DNA from 2 places in the Enterobacter sp. HK169 genome. Region 2 is predicted to be linked to the other one. Evidence: riboswitches for the same ligand, from Rfam matches in the RefSeq annotation. Region 2 holds a riboswitch; the other holds the start of a gene.
The links. A riboswitch is a leader RNA that binds a small molecule or an ion and turns the genes downstream of it on or off. The one in region 2 is predicted to bind thiamine pyrophosphate.
Positions count from the first base shown of each region.

Region 1: it holds a riboswitch for thiamine pyrophosphate, as region 2 does, so the genes downstream of both, thiB (thiamine ABC transporter substrate binding subunit) here and thiC (phosphomethylpyrimidine synthase ThiC) in region 2, are expected to answer to the same signal.

Region 1 covers NZ_CP017087.1:3,682,503-3,689,955, forward strand. Annotated here, with positions in the region: gene araC (arabinose operon transcriptional regulator AraC) at 1-200, shown strand, start outside; gene EnteroDNA1_RS17490 (DedA family protein) at 329-1,096, shown strand; gene thiQ (thiamine ABC transporter ATP-binding protein ThiQ) at 1,141-1,842, opposite strand; gene thiP (thiamine/thiamine pyrophosphate ABC transporter permease ThiP) at 1,826-3,436, opposite strand; gene thiB (thiamine ABC transporter substrate binding subunit) at 3,412-4,395, opposite strand; TPP riboswitch at 4,427-4,527, opposite strand; gene sgrR (HTH-type transcriptional regulator SgrR) at 4,564-6,219, opposite strand; gene sgrT (glucose uptake inhibitor SgrT) at 6,308-6,460, shown strand; gene EnteroDNA1_RS17520 (sugar efflux transporter) at 6,580-7,453, shown strand, end outside.
Region 2 covers NZ_CP017087.1:3,176,183-3,183,635, reverse strand. Annotated here, with positions in the region: gene hemE (uroporphyrinogen decarboxylase) at 1-363, opposite strand, end outside; gene nudC (NAD(+) diphosphatase) at 402-1,175, opposite strand; gene EnteroDNA1_RS15080 (Rsd/AlgQ family anti-sigma factor) at 1,271-1,768, shown strand; TPP riboswitch at 1,823-1,934, shown strand; gene thiC (phosphomethylpyrimidine synthase ThiC) at 2,013-3,908, shown strand; gene thiE (thiamine phosphate synthase) at 3,908-4,549, shown strand; gene EnteroDNA1_RS15065 (HesA/MoeB/ThiF family protein) at 4,536-5,291, shown strand; gene thiS (sulfur carrier protein ThiS) at 5,275-5,475, shown strand; gene thiG (thiazole synthase) at 5,477-6,247, shown strand; gene thiH (2-iminoacetate synthase ThiH) at 6,244-7,371, shown strand.

The sequences.
Region 1 (7,453 bases), 510 kb from region 2:
GCCAGCAGCTGGGCGTCAGCGTATTGAGCTGGCGCGAGGATCAGCGCATCAGCCAGGCAAAGCTGCTGCTCAGCACCACCCGGATGCCGATTGCCACCGTCGGACGCAACGTGGGCTTTGAGGATCAGCTCTATTTCTCCCGGGTATTTAAAAAATGCACCGGCGCCAGCCCGAGCGAATTCCGCGCGGGATGTGAATAAACGGTAAAAAAAGATAAACAAACAGGTGAATGCAGAAAGCAACCTGTAAACTATTCAGACAATTGTTGCCTTGACGCGGTGCGGGGCGCTAAGCAGAATCGCTGATTCGTTTTCTGACCGGAATAGTTATGCAGGCATTGCTGGAACACTTTATTACCCAGTCCGTTATGTACTCGCTCATCGCCGTGGCGCTGGTGGCGTTTCTGGAATCGCTGGCGCTGGTTGGGCTAATCCTGCCCGGCACCGTCATGATGGCCGGGCTTGGGGCGCTGATTGGCAGCGGCGAGGTCAATTTCTGGCAGGCGTGGCTGGCCGGGATTATCGGCTGCCTGCTCGGCGACTGGATCTCCTTCTGGCTGGGCTGGCGCTTTAAGAAGCCGCTGCACCGCTGGTCGTTCATGAAAAAGAACAAAGCCTTGCTGGATAAAACCGAGCATGCGCTGCATCAGCACAGCATGTTTACCATCCTCGTCGGCCGCTTTGTCGGGCCAACGCGTCCGCTGGTGCCGATGGTGGCGGGGATGCTGGATCTGCCCGTCGCGAAATTCGTGGTGCCGAACATTATCGGCTGCGTCTTCTGGCCGCCGTTCTACTTCCTGCCGGGGATTCTGGCCGGCGCGGCCATCGATATCCCTGACGGTATGCAAAGCGGTGAGTTTAAGTGGCTGCTGCTGGGTACGGCTGTGCTGCTGTGGCTGGCGGCATGGCTCTGCTGGCGGCTGTGGCGCAGTGGGAAAGCCAGCGTCGATCGCCTGACGCGCTATCTTCCGCGCTCTCGCCTTTTGTGGCTGGCCCCGCTGACGCTTGGCGTGGCTGTGGTGGCGCTGGTCGCGCTGATTCGCCACCCGCTGATGCCGGTGTACGGCGAGATTTTATTGAAAGTGGTGAGCCGTTAACGACGATTTCCCTCTCCCCGTGGGAGAGGGCCAGGGTGAGGGCATCAGACCGCACGAATGCCCAACAGTGAAGACGCCCCCGCCTTACCGCTCAGCAGTTCTTCTGTTTTTCCATCCCACAAAATACGCCCTTCGGCAATCACCACCGATCGCGGGGCGATGCGGGCAGCATCCTCAATACTGTGTGAAACCATCAGCATCGTCAGCTGCTGGCGCTGACAGACGTCCTGCACCAGGGCGAGCATCTCCAGGCGCAGCGCGGGATCGAGCGCCGAGAACGGCTCATCCAGCAGCAGGATCGGCTGCTCGCGGACAAGACATCGCGCCAGCGCCACGCGCTGACGCTGGCCGCCGGAAAGCTCGCCCGGCAGCCTGTCGATGAACTGGTTGATCCCCATCTGGGCGGCAATGATCTCCAGCTTCTGGCGCTGGGCATCGTTCAGCCTGAGTCCCGGATGCATCCCCAGCGCGATGTTTTGCCGCACCGTCAGATGGGTAAACAGGTTGTTTTCCTGAAACAGCATTGAGACCGGACGTTTTGCAGGCGGCGTGTGGGTATGATCGTGATTGTTAATGACGATCGCGCCGCTTGCCGGCTGCAGAAAACCCGCAATCAGATTAAGCAGCGTGCTTTTTCCCGCGCCGCTTGGACCAAGCACGGCGATTATCTCCCCCTGGCGCACGGAGAGCGTGAAGCGCATCGGCAGATGCTGGTAAAGCCAGGTTACATCAGTCAGTTTTAACATCACGCCCCGGAAGTTTTTCGATAACGGTAAATAAGGCAAAGCACAGCAGCAGCAGTAACAGCGCGGTGACCGCGCCGTCCTGACTGCGATAAGAGCCGATCTGCTGATAGAGCCAGTATGGCAGCGTGCGGAAATCTTCATTGCCAAAGAGAGCCACCACGCCAAAATCCCCAATCGACAGCACGCAGGCAAACGCCAGCGCCTGCGCCAGCGGACGTTTTAGCGCGCGCAGTTCCACCACCTTCAGCCGCTGCCAGCCCTGCATGCCCAGCGACTGGCACAGCAAACCGTAGCGGCTGTTGACGTCGCGCATCGGGTTTTCCAGCACTTTGAGCGCGTAAGGAATGGCCATCAGGGCGTTGGTGAAAATCACAATGCCATCGGCCCTTTCCGGCAGGCCGACGGTGCTGTTGAACAGTAAAAAGAAGCCCGTCGCCAGTACGATGCCCGGCATCGCCAGAATCAGCATGCCCGTCAGCTCCAGCGCCTGCCCGGCCTTTTGGGCCTGCCGGGCATAGAGTTCACGGCTGCTCCACAGCAGCATCATGGTCAGCACGACGCACAGTAACCCTGCCGCCAGCGCGATACGTAGCGAGGTCCAGGTCGCCTGCCAGAGGATGGGCTGTTGCAGGACGGACATGAGATTGAGGTTCAGTCCGTCAACGATAACGGCCATCAGCGGCGGCAGCAGAAGCAGGAGCGCCAGCGCGATCAGGATAAAATCGGTAACGCGGCTGTGCAGGCTGTCCTGCGGGTCGCGCCAGCCGGTTATTTGATTACTGCCAGCAGGAATGGCTTTACTCAGCCGCTGGCTCAACAGCACCAGCACAAGGCAGCACGCCATCTGCACCATCGCCAGCAGCGCGGCGCGACCGGGATCGTAGTCGTAACTCAGCGCCTGGTAAATCGCCAGCTCAATGGTGGTGGCCTGCGGCCCGCCGCCGAGCGACAGCACGGTGGCAAAGCTGGCAAAGCAGAGCATAAAGATTAACGCCGCGACGGGCGGGATCTGGCGGCGCAGCCACGGCCATTCGACAAAGCGGAAGAATGAAACGCCGCGCATGCCGAGCTGGGCGGCAATCTGACGCTGTTCGCCGGGAATGTTTTCCAGCGCCTGCAAGAAGAGGCGCGTTGCCATCGGCATATTGAAAAACACGTGCGCGAGCAGAATGCCCTGCAATCCGTAAGGAGAGAATGACCATTCCAGACCAAGCTGGCCGAACAGCGAAGCCAGCCAGCCCTGGCGACCGTAAACGCTGAGGATGCCAAATACCGCCACCAGCACGGGCAGGATCAGCGTCATGGCGCACAGGCGCAGCAGTGCCAGCCTGCCGGGGAAACGCCGGCGATACAGGGCGCGCGCAAGAAAAATAGCCGGGAGCACCGACAGCAGGGCTGAGAGAGACGCCTGCCAGAAGGAGAAACGGATAACGTGCCAGAGGTAGCTGTCGTGCCAGAGGGCGAGCAGGTCGCTCTCTGGCGCGTTGAACCACAGTGCAAGAAAAGCCCCCAGGCTGACCGCCACCATCACTGTGGCGGCGAGCAGCCCGGGAAGTAACCAGCCGGGAATCAACGGCTGACGGCGCGTTGCCATTCACTTACCCATGCTGCACGCTGCGCGGCGACCTGCTGCGGCGTAAACTCCAGCGAGGTTTTTGGTTTGGTCAGCTGCTCGAAACCTGCGGGCAGCGCAACGTTCGTGACCGGATACATCCAGTTGCCTGCGGGAATCGCATTCTGGAACGCCGGTGAAACCATAAACTTCAGGAACTTCTCGGCCAGCTCCGGCTGTTTGCTGGCGGCGGTACGCGCGGCGACTTCCACCTGCAGATAATGCCCTTCAGCAAAATCAGCGGCAGCATAGTTATCTTTCTTCTCGGCGATAATGTGGTAGGCCGGAGAGGTGGTGTAGCTCAGCACCAGGTCGCTTTCGCCTTTCAGGAACAGGCCATAGGCTTCGCTCCAGCCCTTGGTCACGGTGACGGTTTTGGCGGCCAGTTTCTGCCACGCTTCCGGCGCTTTATCCCCGTAAACCTTTTGCATCCAAAGCAGCAGGCCCAGGCCTGGCGTACTGGTGCGCGGATCTTCATAAATCACGCGCCATTTCTGGTCACTCTCAACCAGTTCTTTCAGGCTCTTCGGCGGGTTTTTCAGCTTATTTTTGTCGTAAACAAAAGCAAAGTAGCCATAGTCGAACGGCACAAAGGTGTCGTTTTTCCAGCCGCCCGGCACGTTAACGGCATCTGCCGCGACGCCGCTTTTGGCAAACAGTTTGGTTTGCGAGGCGGCCTCCAGCAGGTTGTTATCCAGCCCGAGCACTACGTCGGCCTTGCTGTTTTTCCCTTCCATGCGCAGACGGTTGAGCAGCGATACGCCATCTTCCAGCGCCACGAACTTCAGCTCGCAGTTACAGTCAGCTTCGAAGGCTTTTTTAACCACCGGGCCAGGGCCCCAGTCGGCAGAGAAGGAGTCATAGGTGTAGACCGTCAGGACGGGCTTCGCAAAAGCAGGCAGCGCAAACAGCGCCAGCAGGGGGAGAACTTTTTTTAACACTTTGCACCTCAAGGTTGAGTGGCAAAGGATTTTGAGAGACAGCCTCAAATCCCTTCGCCGGCGTTATCCGGATCAGGTTCGACGGGTATTATCTCAGCGCACATCTGTGATGCAGCACCCCGTTGAGAACGGCGCTATTGTAATGATTTGGTGAATATTACGAAAGCGTTATGGCTCCGGCGGCGCAAACCAGGCGGATTTAAAATCAAACCAGCCCAGGGTGTTCATCCGCAGGCCGCGCATGCTGCGCTGGCCCTGGATCATCAGCCAGTGGTGGATCAAGGGTACGATCGCCTGCTCGGCCAGAAGCTGCTGGCACCACGCTGCAAGATTCATTTCGCCCGCGCGCCACAGGGCGGCATCCTGCTGCCAGTCACGGTCGATGCAGTGCTGGATCAGCGGGACTTCATACAGATGCGAGAAAAGCGAAAAATCGAGCGGCAGGGTAAAGTTGGCGCTGTTGAGCCAGATATCACTGGCGATCTCCCCCTGATGCCATTCGTCATAGTCCACTTCCCTGACCTCTAACGTGACCCCCTCGGCTGCCAGCAGCCGGGTCATGATTCTGGCGATAAAACGATGCTCCACGTGTTCGCGGTAGTAGGTCAGGGTGATGGACTCCAGCCCTGCGGGTTTGTCGCAGTGCACCGGGCGGGCGTGGTGCCAGCGCGGAAGCAGGCCGTACGCCGGGAACCAGTATGTCTGGTACTGCTCTTCCGCATGGTAAATCAGATTGGAAGGGGACAAAACGTGGCTAACCCACTTGCGGACGGCCTGGTTTGCCCCACGGTGGGTGCGGCGGTCAAACAGGAGATAGTAACACCCTTCCTCGAGGCGACTCTCCACGGCTTTTTCTCCCGTGGTGGGGCCTTCCAGCGTCAGCCCGCAGCTCAGGTCTTCATTGAGATCCGGCAATACCCAGACGTTCACTTCGTCGATGAGCGCCCGATAGCCAAAGTAGTCGTCGAACGCGCGGATTTTCAGCTGATTGCTGTTATTGCGGGACACGGAGTAAGGCCCGGTGCCAATCGGCAGGCTGGCAAAATTGTTCATTGATTCCCACTCGCCGGGCAAAATCATCGACGGCACGTAGCCCAGCAGCCAGGGAAGCCACTTATCCTGTTGCGACAGCTCAATATCCAGCGTCCAGGCCGTGGGCGAGTGGATGCGGGAGATATGCGAGTAGAGCGGTAGCCTGCGGGCACGTTCCAGGGAGGCGATGACGTCGTGCATTTCCAGCTCGCGGCCGTGGTGAAAGTGGATGCCGGGGCGTAAAAAGAAGCGCCAGTGGCGCGGGGAAAGTTGCTGCCAGTGATGCGCGATATCCGCCTCCAGTTCCCCGTTTTCCTCATTTATCCGCGTCAGGCCGCTGAAGATTTGCCGGGCCATATGCGTTTCTGAGCGGCGTAAGGCCGTGCCGGGCAACAGATTTTTCATCGGACGGTAGTAGAGCACCCGCAGAATGTGGCGGCCCTGACGAAAGCTGCGCCCGAGATGGGAAACCAGCATCTGGCGCACGGCGGCTTTGTCGCCAACCAGCTGTACCAGCTGATCGATGCGGTCCTGCTCGAGCAGATCTTCCGCGCGCTGCTGCTGCAGCGCCAGCCCGGTATAGAGGAAGGTCAGCCGCGAACGTTTGCCGCGTCCCGCCTCCGCTTCCCAGCTTAACCAGCCCTGCTGCTGCATGGTGTTGAGCAGCGTGCGCATATGGCGGCGGGAGCAGCTAAGCAGGTCAGCCAGCTCGTTGAGCGTAGTCTCCTGAGATTGCCCCTCGCAGCACTGCCAGAGGCGGATAAACTGTTGTTGCAGACGACCGGAAGGCATAAAAGGGGAACTCCTGACAAAAAACCAGCAATTTATTTATCCCTATATTAGGCCAATAATTCTCCCCGATGAAGCGAGGAGGTAAATTATGAAGAGGTCTACCGCACGTCAGTTCTATCAGCAGTACTTTTCAGCGACAAAAGGATCGTCCTGGCTGGCCCGCCGGTGTGCAGAGCAACGGCTGAAAACGTTAGAAGAATTGATGCAGTGGGACGTTACCACACCGACCTCTTCCCGCTAACTCGCCTCGATCATGTGTGACTGAGTATTGGTGCTTATCACCCGCCAGCAAAATGTTTTTGCTGGCTTTTTTCGTTTACTATTCACCCAATTTCGATTCGCTTTCACAAGGACTTGCGCATGCTCTGGTTGATGACGATGGGGCGACGCCTGAACGGCGTGTATGCCGCTTTTATGCTGGTGGCCTTTATGATGGGCGTGGCGGGGGCGCTGCAGGCGCCGACGCTGAGCCTGTTTCTCAGCCGCGAGGTGGGGGCGCAGCCGTTTTGGGTCGGCCTGTTTTACACCGTTAACGCCATTGCCGGGATCCTGGTCAGCCTCGCGCTGGCGAAACGATCGGACAGCCAGGGCGATCGCCGCAGGCTGATCCTCTTTTGCTGCGCCATGGCCGTGGGCAACGCGCTGCTCTTTGCCTTCAACCGTCATTATCTGACGCTTATTACCTGCGGCGTGCTGCTGGCGTCGCTGGCGAACACCGCCATGCCGCAGCTGTTCGCGCTGGCCCGTGAATACGCGGATAACTCGGCGCGTGAAGTGGTGATGTTCAGCTCGGTGATGCGCGCCCAGCTTTCGCTGGCGTGGGTCATTGGTCCGCCGCTGGCCTTCATGCTGGCGTTGAACTACGGCTTTACCACCATGTTTTCCATCGCCGCCGGGATTTTTGTCATCAGCCTGGCGCTGATTGCCTTCGCGCTGCCGTCCGTGGCGCGCGTCGAACAGACGACGGATAAACCTGTCACCGAGGTGAGCGGCTGGCAGGACAAAAACGTCCGCATGCTGTTTATTGCCTCCACGCTGATGTGGACCTGCAACACCATGTACATCATCGATATGCCGCTGTGGATCAGCAGCGATCTGGGCCTGCCGGACAAGCTCGCGGGGATCTTAATGGGAACTGCCGCCGGGCTGGAAATTCCGGCAATGATTCTGGCGGGTTACTACGTTAAGCGCTTTGGAAAGCGCAGGATGATGATTGTCGCCGTGGCGGCCGGGG
Region 2 (7,453 bases):
CAGCTCGCCTTCCGGATCGGGGATCGGCAGCTTATCCACGTCGGCTTTGCTTTTGATTGGGGAGGTGAAACGCGGGCCTTCACCGGTTTCGAAGTACAGGCCAAGGCCCATTGCATCCGGAATGGTCAGAATATCCGAGAAGAGGATCGCAGCATCCAGCGGGAAGCGGCGCAGCGGCTGGAGCGTCACTTCGCAGGCCAGCTCGGCGTTTTTGCACAGCGACATAAAATCGCCCGCCTGCGCGCGCGTGGCTTTGTACTCCGGGAGATAGCGTCCCGCCTGGCGCATCATCCACACCGGGGTGACATCAACGGGCTGGCGCAGCAGCGCACGCAGATAACGATCGTTCTTCAGTTCGGTCATTTTTGCAGTTCCTTAAGCGTCATGGCCTCAGTGTAACACTACTCATACTCGGCCCGACACATCGCCACGGTATCTTCTATCAGCCGACGCGCCACGGTGCCCGGCGGAGGTAACAGCGGTAGATCGTCGTAGCGATACCAGTTTGCTTCCAGCAGCTCTTTCTGATCGATAACGATCTCGCCGCTATCATATTCGGCCATAAATGCCGTCATCAGCGACTGCGGGAACGGCCACGGCTGCGAGGTAACGTAGCGCAGGTTCTTCACTTTGATCCCGCTCTCCTCCATCACCTCGCGCGCTACCGCCTGCTCCAGCGTTTCGCCCACCTCGACGAAGCCGGCCAGCACGGTGTGAATGCCGTTGCGATGGCGGGTATGCTGCGCCAGCAGGATGGAATCCTCCCGGCGGATAGCGACGATAATGCACGGCGCTATCTGCGGATAGTAGCGTTCGCGGCAGTGGCTGCAGAGCATCGCCCACTCGGTTTTGCTCGGGCGCATGGTATGACCGCAGTAGCCGCAGTATTTATGCGAGCGGTAAAACTCGGCCAGCTGCACGCCGCGCCCCGCCAGCTGGAACAGCCCCACGTCCAGATCCAGCACCTGGCGCACCGATCCCATATCCTGGCGGCGGGACTGTTGGATCAACCACACGGGCTCACCCTGCCACTCGCCGATCTGTAGCGCTGGCTGGCCAACGAGATCGAACGCCTCAGCTGCGCCATAGGGGATTTCCCCGGCAGGAAGCCATAATTTTTGTTCGTGACTGACGATCCACCAACCAAGATCTGATTTTTCAATAATACGATCCATATCTATTGCACTACCTTCGCTTCACTGACATGTTGTTAGCATTGTGGTTACATTCTGGATAAGCAGATTCAATCCTACATTTTGCGGAGTCGACCATGTTAAACCAGCTGGAAAGCCTGACTGAGCGCGTTAGAGGAAATAACAAACTGGTGGATCGCTGGCTACATGTACGCAAGCATCTACTCGTGGCTTATTACAATCTGGTCGGTATTAAGCCTGGCAAAGAATCGTTTATGCGACTGAATGAAAAAGCGCTGGATGATTTTTGTCAGGGCCTGGTCGACTATCTGTCCGACGGCCATTTCAATATTTATGAACGCATTATCCGCGAAATGGAAGGTACAACACCCTATTTAGCGGCCAGCAAGCTCTATCCCCTTCTGGAAGCCAACACCCAGCAGATCATGGATTACTATGATTCCGCGCTCGAGAACGCTATCGATCACGATAACTATCTTGAGTTTCAGCAGGCGCTATCCGACCTCGGCGAAGCGCTGGAAGAGCGATTCACGCTGGAAGATAAGCTGATCGCCCTCGTGCTGGACAATGATTTGAACATCAGTAACGAAGAGAACGTCGCGCGCCCTGCTTGAGTTCTTCATCGTTAACGAGTAATTTACAACCATTCGCCCCTCTCACGAGGGGGATTTTTCTTGTCGGAGTGCCCAGCGCCTGAACGCGCGGGCTGAGACCGTTAATTCGGGATCCGCGGAACCTGATCAGGCTAATACCTGCGAAGGGAACAAGAGTCACATTGCTGTTGTATCGCCTGAGGGCGATCCTCTCTTGCTTCATCCGTCGTCTGACAAGCCATGTCCTTCACTTTTGGAATGAGCTATGTCTACTGCAAAACTGACCCGCCGCGAACAGCGCGCACAGGCCCAACACTTCATCGACACGCTGGAAGGCACCGCTTTCCCGAACTCGAAACGCATCTACATTTCCGGCTCGCAGGCCGATATCCGCGTCCCAATGCGCGAAATCCAGCTCAGCCCGACGCTTATCGGCGGCAGCAAAGATAACCCCCAGTATGAAGACAACGAAGCCGTGCCGGTGTATGACACCTCCGGTCCGTACGGCGATCCTGATGTTGCCATCAACGTCCAGCAGGGTCTGGCAAAGCTGCGCCAGCCGTGGATTGATGCGCGCAACGACTGTGAAGAGCTGAGCGTACTCAGCTCTGCCTACACCAAAGAGCGCCTGGCCGACGACGGTCTGGACGAGCTGCGCTTTACCGGCCTGCTGACGCCAAAACGCGCTAAGGCGGGCAAATGCGTGACCCAGCTGCACTACGCGCGCCGGGGCATCGTCACGCCGGAGATGGAGTTCATCGCCATCCGCGAAAACATGGGTCGCGAGCGCATCCGTAGCGAAGTGCTGCGCTATCAGCATCCGGGTGAAGGCTTTGGCGCTCGCCTGCCGGAGAACATCACGCCGGAGTTTGTGCGTGACGAAGTGGCCGCAGGCCGCGCGATTATCCCCGCCAACATCAACCACCCGGAATCCGAGCCGATGATTATCGGCCGCAACTTCCTGGTGAAGGTCAACGCGAACATCGGTAACTCGGCCGTCACCTCCTCCATCGAAGAAGAGGTGGAGAAGCTGGTCTGGTCCACGCGCTGGGGCGCGGACACGGTAATGGACCTCTCCACTGGACGCTATATTCACGAAACCCGCGAATGGATCCTGCGTAACAGCCCGGTACCGATTGGCACCGTCCCGATTTATCAGGCGCTGGAAAAGGTCAACGGCATTGCCGAAGACCTCACCTGGGAAGCGTTCCGCGACACGCTGCTGGAGCAGGCCGAACAGGGCGTGGACTATTTCACCATTCACGCGGGCGTGCTGCTGCGCTACGTGCCGATGACGGCGAAGCGCCTGACCGGCATCGTCTCGCGCGGCGGTTCCATCATGGCGAAGTGGTGCCTGTCCCATCATCAGGAAAACTTCCTCTACGAACACTTCCGCGAAATTTGCGAAATCTGCGCCGCGTACGATGTCTCTCTGTCGCTGGGCGACGGCCTGCGTCCGGGCTCTATTCGCGACGCGAACGACGAAGCGCAGTTTGCCGAGCTGCACACGCTGGGCGAACTGACCAAAATCGCCTGGGAGTATGACGTGCAGGTGATGATTGAAGGCCCGGGCCACGTGCCGATGCAGATGATCCGCCGCAACATGACCGAGGAGCTGGAGCACTGCCACGAAGCTCCGTTCTACACCCTGGGGCCGTTGACCACCGATATTGCGCCGGGCTATGACCACTTCACGTCGGGCATTGGGGCGGCGATGATCGGCTGGTTCGGCTGCGCTATGCTCTGCTACGTCACGCCAAAAGAGCACCTCGGCCTGCCAAACAAAGAGGATGTGAAGCAGGGGCTGATCACCTACAAAATTGCCGCCCACGCCGCGGATCTGGCCAAAGGCCATCCGGGCGCGCAAATCCGCGATAACGCCATGTCGAAGGCACGCTTTGAATTCCGCTGGGAAGACCAGTTCAACCTGGCGCTGGACCCGTTCACCGCCCGCGCCTATCACGACGAGACCCTGCCGCAGGAATCGGGCAAAGTCGCGCACTTCTGCTCTATGTGCGGGCCAAAATTCTGCTCGATGAAAATCAGCCAGGAGGTGCGCGACTACGCCGCCGCGCAGACCATTGAAGTGGGCATGGCGGACATGTCTGAAACCTTCCGCGCCAAAGGCGGCGAAATCTACCTCAAAAAAGAGGAGGCGTAATGTATAAGCCCGATTTCCCGCCCGTTCCCTACCGTTTAGGGCTCTATCCGGTGGTGGACAGCGTGGAGTGGATAGAGCGCCTGCTGGAGACAGGCGTTCGAACGATCCAGCTGCGCATCAAGGATAAACGCGACGACGAGGTGGAAGCCGATGTGGTTGCCGCCATCGCGCTTGGCCGTCGGCATAACGCCCGTCTGTTTATCAACGATTACTGGCGGCTGGCCGTTAAGCACCAGGCGTACGGCGTGCACCTGGGTCAGGAGGACCTGGAAACAACGGATCTGAGCGCTATCCGCGAAGCCGGGTTGCGTCTTGGCGTTTCAACGCACGATGACATGGAGATCGACGTGGCGCTGGCGGCCCGTCCCTCTTACATCGCGCTGGGTCACGTCTTCCCGACGCAAACCAAGCAGATGCCCTCCGCACCGCAGGGGCTGACGCAGCTGGCGAGTCACGTTAAACGCCTTGCCGATTACCCCACCGTCGCCATCGGCGGAATCAGCCTTGAACGCGCCCCGGCGGTGCTGGAGACCGGCGTCGGCAGTATCGCCGTCGTCAGCGCCATTACCCAGGCCGCAGACTGGCGTCTCGCCACCGAACAGCTGTTACAGCTGGCAGGAGCGGGTGATGAACGATCGTGATTTTATGCGCTATAGCCGTCAGATCCTGCTGGAAGATATCGCCATCGACGGACAGCAAAAGCTGCTCGCCAGCCGGGTGCTGATTGTCGGTCTGGGCGGGTTAGGCGCGCCCGCCGCGCTTTATCTGGCAGGCGCAGGTATCGGTACGCTGGTGCTGGCCGACGACGACGAGGTTCACCTCAGCAACCTGCAGCGACAAATCCTCTTCTCCACCGAGGATATCAACCAGCCAAAAGCGCAAATTACCCGGCAGCGCCTGAACCAGCTCAACCCGGATATCGCGCTGATTGCCCTGCAGGATCGGCTCAGCGGTGAAAACCTGCGCCGTGAGGTCGCCCTTGCCGACGTGGTGCTGGACTGCACGGACAACATGGCGACGCGCCAGGCGATTAACGCCGCCTGCGTGGCAAATAATACGCCGCTTATCACCGCCAGCGCGGTGGGTTTCGGCGGGCAGATGATGGTCCTGACCCCGCCGTGGTCGCAGGGCTGCTATCGCTGCCTGTGGCCGGACGATGCCGAGCCGGCGCGCAACTGCCGTACGGCGGGCATTCTGGGTCCGGTGGTCGGCGTAATGGGCACAATGCAGGCGCTGGAGGCCATCAAGCTGCTCAGCGGCATGGAGACGGAACGCAATTCGCTGCGGCTGTTTGATGCCCGCTCCAGCGGCTGGCGTCATCTGGCGTTACACCGCGCCAGCCGCTGCCCGGTATGCGGAGGCCGCGATGCGCATTCTGTTTAACGATGAGCCGATGAAATGCGACGACGGGCTCACCGTTGCGGTACTGCTCGACAAGCTGCGCCAGCTCAAGCCGGGAACGGCGCTGGCGCTCAATCAACAGATCCTGCCGCGCGAGCAGTGGGAACACCAGCAGGTCAATGACGGCGACCAGATCCTGCTGTTTCAGGTTATCGCAGGGGGCTGAGATGTTACGTATTGCCGATAAAGTCTTTGATTCACACCTGTTTACCGGAACCGGAAAATTCGCCTCGCCGCAGCTGATGGTGGATGCCATTCGCGAAAGCGGCAGCCAGCTGGTGACGCTGGCGCTCAAGCGCGTGGATCTGCGCCATCACAGCGATGCCATTCTGGCGCCTTTACTGGAGGCTGGCGTCACGCTGCTGCCCAACACCTCCGGTGCCAAAACGGCCGAAGAGGCGATTTTTGCCGCGCAGCTGGCCCGCGAGGCGCTCGGCACTCGCTGGCTGAAGCTGGAAATTCATCCTGACGCCCGCTGGCTGCTGCCCGACCCCATCGAAACGCTGAAAGCGGCTGAAAAGCTGGTGCAGCAAGGGTTTATCGTCCTGCCTTACTGCGGCGCCGATCCTGTTCTGTGCAAACGGCTGGAAGAGGTCGGCTGCGCCGCCGTCATGCCGCTGGGCGCCCCCATTGGCTCCAATCAGGGGCTTGAAACCCGCGCAATGCTGGAAATCATTATTGAGCAAGCTACCGTGCCGGTGGTGGTTGATGCGGGCATTGGCGTGCCCAGCCATGCCGCGCAGGCGCTGGAGATGGGCGCCGACGCGGTGCTGGTCAACACGGCCATCGCGGTTGCCGACGATCCGGTCATGATGGCGCGTGCGTTCCGCATGGCCGTAGAGGCTGGCCTGCTGGCAAGGGAGTCTGGCCCCGGCTCGCGCAGTTTCCAGGCACAGGCCACCAGCCCGCTGACCGGTTTTCTGGAGGCGATCTCATGAGCACGTTTACCGAGCGCTGGCGGCAGCTTAACTGGGACGACATTGCCCTGCGCATTAACAGCAAAACGGCGGCTGACGTGGAGCGCGCGCTGCATGCCCGCCATCTGACCCGCGAGGATCTGATGGCCCTGCTCTCCCCGGCGGCCAGCGCGTACCTCGAGCCGATGGCCCAGCGAGCGCAGCGGCTCACCCGCCAGCGTTTTGGCAACACGGTAAGCTTCTACGTGCCGCTCTATCTATCAAACCTGTGCGCCAATGACTGCACCTACTGCGGTTTTTCCATGAGCAACCGCATCAAGCGTAAAACGCTCGATGAAGGTGAGATCGCCCGCGAGTGCGCGGCCATTCGTGAAATGGGCTTTGAACATCTTCTGCTTGTCACGGGCGAACATCAGGGAAAAGTGGGAATGGACTATTTCCGTCAGCACCTTCCCGCCATTCGTCGTCAGTTTGCGTCGTTGCAGATGGAAGTGCAGCCCCTGGCGCAGGAGGAGTACGCGGAGCTAAAAACCCTCGGGCTGGACGGGGTCATGGTCTACCAGGAAACCTATCACGAGGCGACGTACGCCCGGCATCACCTGAAGGGCAAGAAACAGGATTTCTTTTTCCGCCTGGAAACGCCGGACAGGCTGGGTCGCGCGGGGATCGACAAAATCGGTCTGGGCGCGCTGATCGGGCTCTCTGACAGCTGGCGGGTGGATTGTTACATGGTGGCGGAACATTTGCTGTGGCTTCAGCAGCACTACTGGCAGAGCCGTTATTCCATCTCCTTCCCGCGCCTGAGGCCTTGCGCGGGCGGGATTGAACCGGCTTCGCTGATGGATGAACGCCAGCTGGTGCAGGCCATCTGTGCGTTTCGCCTGCTCGCCCCGGAAGTGGAATTATCGCTCTCAACGCGTGAATCCCCGGCGTTTCGCGATCGCGTTATCCCGCTTGCGATTAACAACGTCAGCGCGTTTTCCAAAACGCAGCCTGGCGGCTACGCCGACGATCGTCCGGAGCTCGAGCAGTTTGTGCCGCATGACGGACGACGTCCGGAAGCGGTCGCCGCAGCCCTGACGGCGCAGGGTCTTCAGCCTGTCTGGAAAGACTGGGACAGCTGGCTGGGAAGAACCTCGCAATGACGCTGAAACGTACTGCAACGCCATAAAAAATTGTCGAGGCACGACGAAAAGGCAAAACCGGGTGGTTGTCAGCGATCGTCCG